One region of the Leucobacter iarius genome, then DNA from elsewhere that is predicted to be linked to it. Evidence: predicted binding sites of a transcription regulator. Region 1 holds the regulator's gene; the other holds the start of a gene.
What was found. The regulator LexA, encoded in region 1, represses DNA repair genes until DNA is damaged. The targets are predictions, from matches to a motif close to TCGAACANNTGTTCGA.
Positions count from the first base shown of each region.

Region 2: the regulator LexA is predicted to act here: its motif matches at 1,723-1,738, upstream of uvrA (excinuclease ABC subunit UvrA).

Region 1 is NZ_BAAAOB010000001.1:1,834,936-1,839,349, reverse strand. It holds gene hisB (imidazoleglycerol-phosphate dehydratase HisB) at 1-201, opposite strand, end outside; gene ABD169_RS08275 (histidinol-phosphate transaminase) at 212-1,363, opposite strand; gene ABD169_RS08270 (LysM peptidoglycan-binding domain-containing protein) at 1,422-1,865, opposite strand; gene lexA (transcriptional repressor LexA) at 2,132-2,797, shown strand; gene lipB (lipoyl(octanoyl) transferase LipB) at 2,899-3,561, shown strand; gene lipA (lipoyl synthase) at 3,597-4,414, shown strand, end outside.
Region 2 is NZ_BAAAOB010000002.1:210,485-214,898, forward strand. It holds gene uvrA (excinuclease ABC subunit UvrA) at 1-1,691, opposite strand, end outside; gene ABD169_RS10270 (VOC family protein) at 1,821-2,231, shown strand; gene ABD169_RS10275 (helix-turn-helix domain-containing protein) at 2,198-2,992, opposite strand; gene uvrB (excinuclease ABC subunit UvrB) at 3,008-4,414, opposite strand, start outside.

The DNA of each region.
Region 1 (4,414 bases):
CACGTCGATGTGGGTGTCGCCCGTGGCGCGCACCGTGAGGTCGGTGAGCGAGTGGCGCGCGAACGCGGTCAGCATGTGGTCGAAGAACGGCACGCCGGTCGACACGTCGGCGTCGCCGGAACCGTCGAGGTTGACGTTCAGGGCGATCTGGGACTCACTCGTGGCGCGCTCGAACTGCGCGGTACGCGGGGCTGCGGTCATGATCTCGATCCTACTTGGCGGGGTCCGCGCCGGCGCCGCCCGGGCCGAGCGCGGCGATGGCCTCGATGACGGCCGTGGTCTCGGCGTGCGTGCCGGCGGTGATGCGCAGGTGCCCCTCGATGCCGAGGTTGCGGATCAGGATCCCGTCGGCGCGGAGCGCTTCGAAGGTCGCCGCGGGATCGGTGAACCCGCCGACGAGGAGGAAGTTCGCCCCGGAGGGGTGCACGGTGTAACCGAGCTCGACGAGCGCGGCCTCCAGGCGATCCCGCTCGGCACGGATATCGGCGACGGTGGCGAGCATCTCGTCGGCGTGCCAGACCGCAGCGGTCGCGGCCGCCTGGGTCAGGGCGGACAGGTGGTAGGGCAGCCGGACGAGTCGCAGCGCGTCGACCACCGCGGCATCGGCGGCGAGGTAGCCGAGCCGCACGCCCGCGAAGGCGAAGGCCTTGCTCATGGTGCGGGAGACCACGAGCAGGGGGCGGCCGGGCAGCAGGGCGACGGCGGTCTCGTGCTCGGCGTCGAACTCCTGGTACGCCTCGTCGACCACGAGGATCCCGCCGTACTCGGCGATCGCGTCGTACGCGGCGACGATCACCGCGCGCTCGAGCGGGGTGCCCGTCGGGTTGTTGGGGCCGCACAGGATCGTGACGGTGGGCCGGTGCTCGCGGATCGCCGCGACGACGAGGTCGGGGGTCAGCGCGTAGTCCGCGGGACGCTGGACCGGGATCCAGCGGGTGTCGGTGCCGTCCGCCAGCAGCGGGTACATGGAGTAGGTCGGAGTGAAGCTCAGCAGGCTGCGCCCCGGACCGCCGAAGGCCTGGAGCAGCTGCTGCAGCACCTCGTTGGAGCCGTTCGCCGCCCACACCTGCTCGGCGCGGAGGCCGTGCCCCAGGTAGCCGGCGAGCGCGGTGCGCAGGCTCATGAACTCGCGATCGGGATAGCGATTGACGCCGCGAACCGCCCGTTCCAGTTCGGTGATGATGTCGGCGATGACCGCCTCGGGTAGCGGGTGCGTGTTCTCGTTGACGTTGAGGCTGACCGGCACGGGGTCCTGCGGAGCGCCGTACGGATGCTTGCCGACCAGGTTGTCGCGGAGCGGCAGATCGCCGAGCTCGATTGCGGACGGCGAGGTCGTGGGCACGGTTGCGGGCTCAGAAGTCACTGATCCAGTCTACGGGGCCCCCTGCACCCGCGCCCCCGAGTTACGCCGCGCTCGCGGGCTATGCCCCGGCGGCGAGCTCGGCGTTGGTGCCGATGCCGACCTCGGAGGCGGGCACGACGCCGGTGGCGTGCGAGTAGCGCAGCGGAACCGCGACCGGCTGCCCGGCCTGCACGCCCGATCCGTCGAGCTGGTTGAGCTGCACGATCTCCGCGATCAGGTCGCGGGGATCCGCTTTGGCGTCGAGACGGGTGGCCACGGCCCAGAGGGATTCGCCGGGCTGCACCACGACGTAGCCGAAGTCGGCGGGACGCCCGTCGACGTTCGCCTGCGCCTGCGCGGAACCGAACACGGCAACACCGGCGAGGAGCGCCGACACCGCCAGCGTCGCGAGAGCGCCGAACACGCGGCGGCCGCGGCGCGTCAGACGCAGGCGGCTCTTCGCGGCAGGGACCTGCGCGTCGGTGTGGTGATCGATCGTTGCACTCAGTTCTCGTGCGCCCATGATCGGCTCCTCTCGTACTTCGACGCCGACCCACGGTCGAACATCTGTATCGAATATACGTTCGATACTCGAAACCCGCAACCCTCGATTCGAATCTGTGACCGATATTTTTCGGCGACACTCGAACGTATGTTTGCCGCGGAACCGGACCGCGAACTAGGGTTTCGAACACCGGTAGTCACTGAACCACCGACTACCGACATTCATGATCGGCACCGGGGCGCACCGCCCAGATCACCCGAGCACCACCCGGAGAGAAGGCCCAGATGAGCGAGACGACCCCGAGCCGCCCTCCGAAGCCGCTCACCGAGAAGCAGCAGGCGATCCTCGAGTGCATCGCCCGCTCTGTCGAGTCCCGCGGGTACCCGCCGAGCATGCGCGAGATCGGCGACGCCGTCGGACTCTCCTCGCTGTCGAGCGTCACCCACCAGCTCACCCGGCTCGAACTCGGCGGCTACATCCGCCGCGACCCGAACCGCCCCCGGGCCCTCGAGATCCTGGTCGAACTCGCGCAGACCTCGCAGTCCCTCGGCGACGCCCCGCAGCAGCAGGTCGAGGAGGCCGCGTACGTTCCTCTCGTCGGGCGCATCGCGGCGGGCGTTCCGATCACCGCCGACCAGCAGGTCGACGAGATCGTCCCGCTCCCCCGGCAGCTCGTCGGCGACGGGCAGCTCTTCATGCTCAAGGTCGTGGGCGATTCGATGATCGACGCGGCCATCTGCGACGGCGACTTCGTCGTGATCCGCCAGCAGCGCGACGCCGAGAACGGCGATATCGTCGCCGCCATGCTCGACGGCGAGGCCACGGTCAAGGTGTTCCGCCGCCGCGACGGTCACACCTGGCTGCTCCCGCGCAACAGCGCGTTCGAACCGATCCTCGGCGACCATGCCGAGGTGCTCGGCAAGGTCGTGGCGGTCTTCCGCTCGGTCTGACGACGGAGCGGCACCGCCGAAGGACGCGTCGGGGCGATGGGCTCCGGCGCTTCTTTCGTCGATTTTGATTATTTACACTCAGTCCATCTATTCTGTGAGGCATGTCCGAGACGATCGCGCTCCCCCGCATCCGCACGCACGAAGCGGGCCTCTCCGCACCGATCCCCTACGAAACCGGCCTCGCACTGCAGCGGGAGGCCGTCGCCCGCATCGTCGACGACGGCGACCGCGGCACCCTGCTCCTGATGGAGCACGAACCGGTCTACACCGCGGGACGACGAGCGCTCCCGGAGGAGTTCCCGAACGACGGAACCCCCGTGGTCCCCGTCGACCGCGGCGGCAAGGTGACCTGGCACGGCCCCGGCCAGCTCGTCGCGTATCCGGTGATCCGGCTCCGCGAACGCCTCGGCGTGGTCGACTTCGTCCGCGAGCTCGAACAGGCGATCATCGACGTCGCCGCGGAGTTCGGTGCGCGAGGATTCCGCGTCGAGGGCCGCTCCGGCGTCTGGGCGGATACCGGCACCGTCGCCCCGGCCAAGTTCGCGCAGATCGGCCTGCACACGAGCGGCGGGATCGTCACCCACGGCCTCGCGATCAACTGCAGCAACTCGCTGGATCCCTTCGCCGCGTTCATCCCGTGCGGCATCACCGACGCCGGCGTCACCACGCTCAGCCGGCTCGTCGGCGCCGAGATCCTGCCCGCTCAGGTCGCCCCGTCGCTCGCGACCCGGCTCGCCGCGGTCTTCGCGGAGGTCGCCGAGTGAGCGCCCGCAACATCGGCACCCCGCTCTCGGAGGTGCTGGCCGCCGAGCAGCCGAGCCGAGCCGCCGCCGGAGGGTGCGGCGGCGGGCACGCGGCGAGTCCGGCCGCCGCGACCGGGCCCGCCGTCGAGGGACGCCGTCTCCTCCGCGTCGAGGCGCGCAACGCCGAGACGCCGATCGAACGCAAGCCAAAGTGGATCAAGACGCGTGCCCGCCAGGGGCCGGAGTTCCGCGACGTCCACTCGCTGGTGAAGCGCGAGGGACTGCACACCGTCTGCCAGGAGGCCGGCTGCCCGAACATCTACGAGTGCTGGGAGGACCGCGAGGCGACCTTCCTCATCGGCGGCTCCATCTGCACCCGCCGCTGCGACTTCTGCATGATCACCTCCGGCAAGCCGCTGCCGCTCGATCTCGACGAGCCGAGACGCGTCGCCGAGTCCGTGCGCACCATGGGGCTGCGCTACGCGACCATCACGGGCGTCACCCGCGACGATCTCCCCGACACCGGCGCCTGGCTCTACGCCGAGACGATCCGGCAGATCCACGAGCTCAACCCCGGTTCGGGCGTGGAGGTGCTCGCCGACGACTTGGGCGGTCGTCCCGAGGACCTGGAGCAGGTGTTCGAGGCGGCGCCGGAGGTGTTCGCGCACAATCTGGAGACCGTGCCCCGTATCTTCAAGCGGATCCGCCCGGGCTTCCGCTACGACCGATCGCTCGGCGTGATCGCGCAGGCGCGCGACGCGGGCATGATCACGAAGTCGAACCTGATCCTCGGCATGGGAGAGGAGCGGCACGAGATCACCTCGGCGATGCACGAGCTGTTCGACGCCGGCTGCGACATCCTCACGCTCACGCA
Region 2 (4,414 bases), on a different contig from region 1:
ATGAGCGTGTTGCCCAGGTTGCGGAGCTTGACCAGCGTCTCGATGAGGCGCCGGTTGTCGCGCTGGTGCAGGCCGATCGACGGCTCGTCGAGCACGTACAGCACACCGGTGAGGCCGGAGCCGATCTGGGTCGCGAGGCGGATGCGCTGGGCTTCGCCGCCCGACAGGGTGCCCGCGGCGCGCGCGAGGGTGAGGTACCCCAGCCCGACCTCGATGAGGAAGTCGAAGCGGAGCCGGATCTCCCGCAGCACCTGGGCCGCGATCTTGGCCTCGCGCTCGGTGAGCTCGACCTGCTGGAAGAAGCGCTGCGCATCGCTCAGGCTGTAGTCGCCGACGCTCGCGATGGACTCGCCGTCGATGGTGACCGCGAGGACCTCGGGCTTGAGCCGCTGGCCGTTGCAGGCGTGGCAGGGCACTTCGCGGAGGAACTCGGCCCAGCGTTCGCGGCGGTTGTCGGATTCCGCCTCGGCGTACTGGCGCTCGATGAACGGGATGACGCCTTCGAAGCCCGAGCTGTACTTCACCTCGCGACCGAAGCGGTTCTTCCAGCGCACGTTGACCTTGAAGTTATTGCCGTAGAGCACGGCGTCGCGCACCTCTTCGGGCAGCAGGCGCCAGGGCGTGTCGAGCGTGAAGCCCAGGTCGCGGGCCAGCCCGATGAGCAGCTTCTCGTAGTACTGGTAGAGGCTCTTGCCCTGGCTGGTCCAGGGGACGATCACGCCCTCCTCGATCGACAGGTCGGGATCGCCGAGCACCAGGTCCTCGTCGACCGACATGCTGGTGCCGAGCCCCGAGCAGGTGGGGCAGGCGCCGAAGGGCGCGTTGAACGAGAAGGTGCGGGGCTCGATCTCGGTGAGGGAGACGGGGTGCCCGTTGGGGCAGCTCAGCTTCTCGCTGAACGTGCGGCTGCGGTCGGCGGCGCCCGCCTCGCGGTCGACGTAGTCGATGGTGACGAGTCCGTCCGCGAGCTTGAGCGCCGTCTCGAGCGAGTCGGTGAGGCGACCGAGCCCGTCGGGGCTGGCCACGAGGCGGTCGATCACGACCGAGATGTCGTGCTTGACCTGCTTCTTGAGGGTCGGCGGGTCGGAGAGCTGCACCATCTCGCCATCGACCAGCGCACGGGAGTACCCGCCCGCCGCGAGGTCCTGGAAGAGGTCGACGAATTCGCCCTTCTTCTTGCTGACGATCGGCGCGAGCACCTGGTAGCGGGTGCGCTCGGGCAGCTCCATGAGCGTGTCGGCGATCTGCTGCACGGTCTGCGACGCGATGCGCTCACCGCACACGGCGCAGTGAGGCACGCCGACGCGCGCCCAGAGCAGACGCATGTAGTCGTAGATCTCGGTGATGGTGCCGACGGTCGAGCGCGGATTGCGGTTGGTCGACTTCTGGTCGATGGAGACCGCGGGGCTCAGACCCTCGATGAAATCGACGTCGGGGCGGTCGACCTGCCCGAGGAACTGACGGGCGTAGGCGCTCAGGCTCTCGACGTAGCGGCGCTGGCCCTCGGCGAAGATCGTGTCGAATGCGAGGCTCGACTTGCCGCTGCCCGAGAGGCCGGTGAAGACCACCATCGAGTCGCGGGGAATCGCCAGATCGACGTTGCGCAGGTTGTGCACCCGCGCGCCCTGCACACTGATGTGCGCATGGGCCGAGCTGGAGCGGACTGGGGTGGTTTCGCGCTTCGAGGTCACCCGACTATCTTATCGAATCCGAGCCAGATATTCGAATACATGTACGAACAGAAGCGTGCGCCCCCGCGCTTCCGCCCCGTGTCCGATTCGTTCAAGACGGGACCGGGTCGACGCTCATAGGCTGAGCGCATGACACTCGCATTCGACTTCATCGGCATCGTGACGGCGGACCTCCCGGCGTCCCTCAGTTTCTACCGAACGCTCGGCCTCGACATCCCGGATGGGCAGGACGATGCGCCCCACGTCGAGACGGTGCTGCCCGGCGGCATGACGCTCGCCTGGGACCCGGTCTCGACCGTGCGGTCGTTCCGCCCGGACTTCGAGCTGCCGACCGGCGAGAACCGGATCGGCTTCGCGTTCAGCGCGGCCACGCCGGCCGAGGTGGATCGCGTCTATGCCGAGATCGTGGACCGGTTCCCCGCCGCGGCGTCGATGGCTCCGTGGGATGCCCCGTGGGGGCAGCGCTACTCGACGGTGCTCGATCCCGACGGCAACTCGATCGACATCTACGCGCCGCTCGCCGCCGAGCCCGCGGCCTGACCCCCGTCGGTGCGGTTCCGGGACGGAGCCGCACCGACGTTCGCCGCGACGAATCGCGCCGGCGTGGTTCCGACGATGCGGCCGAACTCGCGCGTGAGGTGGGCCTGGTCGCTGTAGCCGGTGCGGGTCGCCGCGGCCTCGACGGCGATCCCGGCACCGAGCAGACCGCGCGCGCGTTCGGCGCGCAGCACTCTGCGCAGCGCCGTGTAGCCGTAGCCGAAGTGCAGCAGCATACGGCGCTGCAGCTGCCGTTCGGAGTAGCCGAGGCGCGCGGCCGCTTCGGTGACGGTCGCACCTCGTCGGGCCATGCGGAGCGCCTCGGCGGTCCAGTCGAGTGCGCCGAGTTCGAACGGTTGCGCGGAGCGGGCGCGGAGCGCGATGCGCGGGTCCGTGCCGGGCCGCTCCCCCGCTGCGGTTCTGACGGAATCACCGAGTGCGCGCAGGAGTCGTTCGCCACGACGTCGCACCTCGGGCGCCAGCGCGTCGGCTGCGGGTACCAGGCTGTCGCGCAGTTCGGACGCATCGAGTTCGAGCGCCCGGCCGGCGAGTCCGGGTGCGAAGCGGAGCCCGATCGTTGCGCCGTGGATGCTGCCTCTGCCGAGGAGCCAGCGCGTCGATGGGCCGGCGACCACGAGTTCGTCGTCCCGCAGGATGATGTCGGCGCTGCCGTCGGCGGGGATCACCGTGGGCGCACCGACGCCGACCGAGCGCTCGGAGCGCCAGAGCACTCCGAGCCCGGGGAGCTCGACTTCGCGGTACACGGCGGCGCCTCTGCTCTAGCGGTGCCCGGCCTGGTCCATGCTGCGCAGTTCGCGCTTGAGTTCGGACACCTCGTCGCGGAGGCGCGCCGCGAGCTCGAACTTGAGCTCCTCGGCGGCGGTGAGCATCTGCTGGGTGAGGTCGGCGATGAGCTCCTCGAGCTGGGCCGCACCCTCGCCCGCGATCGCTCCGGCCCGCGCCGCAGCCTTGCCCTTCGCCCGCTGCGGCGAGACCGCCTTGCGCTGCGCGTGGGCGCCGGTGCGCGAGAGCACGTCCTCGGTGTCGGCCGCCTCGCGCGCGAGGAGCTCGGTGATGTCGCCGATCTTCTTGCGCAGCGGGGTCGGGTCGATGCCGTGCTCGGCGTTGTAGGCGAGCTGCTTCTCGCGGCGGCGGTCGGTCTCGTCGATGGCCTCGCGCATGGAGCGGGTGATCTTGTCGGCGTACATGTGCACCTCGCCCGAAACGTTTCGGGCGGCGCGGCCGATGGTCTGGATGAGCGAGGTCGAGGATCGGAGGAAGCCCTCCTTGTCGGCATCGAGGATCGAGACGAGCGACACCTCGGGCAGGTCGAGGCCCTCGCGCAGCAGGTTGATGCCGACGAGCACGTCGAAGATGCCCGCGCGCAGTTCGGTGAGCAGCTCGACGCGTCGAAGGGTGTCGACGTCGGAGTGCAGGTAGCGGACCCGGATGCCGGCCTCTTCCATGAAGGTGGTCAGCTGCTCGGCCATCTTCTTGGTGAGGGTGGTGACGAGCACGCGCTCGTCGCGCTCGGCGCGGATGCGGACCTGCTCCAGCAGGTCGTCGATCTGGCCTTCGCTCGGCTTCACGACGATGCGCGGATCGATGAGCCCGGTCGGGCGGATGATCTGCTCGACGATGCCGTCCGCGCGTTCCATCTCGTACTTGCCGGGGGTCGCCGAGAGGTAGACGACCTGGCCGACCCGTTCCTGGAACTCGGAGAACTTGAGCGGCCGGTTGTCGAGCGCGCTCGGCAGGCGGAAGCCGTGCTCGACCAGGGTCCGCTTGCGCGAGGCATCGCCCTCGTACATCGCGCCGATCTGCGGCACCGTGACGTGCGACTCGTCGATGACGACGAGGAAGTCGTCGGGGAAGTAGTCGAGCAGGCAGTGCGGCGCCTCGCCGGGCTGCCGGCCGTCGATGTGACGCGAGTAGTTCTCGATGCCCGAGCAGAATCCGATCTGCTCCATCATCTCGAGGTCGAAGGTGGTGCGCATGCGCAGGCGCTGCTCCTCGACGAGCTTCGTCTGCTCCTTCAGCTCGCGGGTGCGCCAGTCGAGTTCTTCGGTGATGGTGCCCATGGCGCGGTTCATGACCTGACGGCTGGCGACGTAGTGGGATCCCGGGAACACCGACACGGCGTCGACCTGGCGGATGACCTCGCCCGTGAGCGGGTGCAGGTAGTA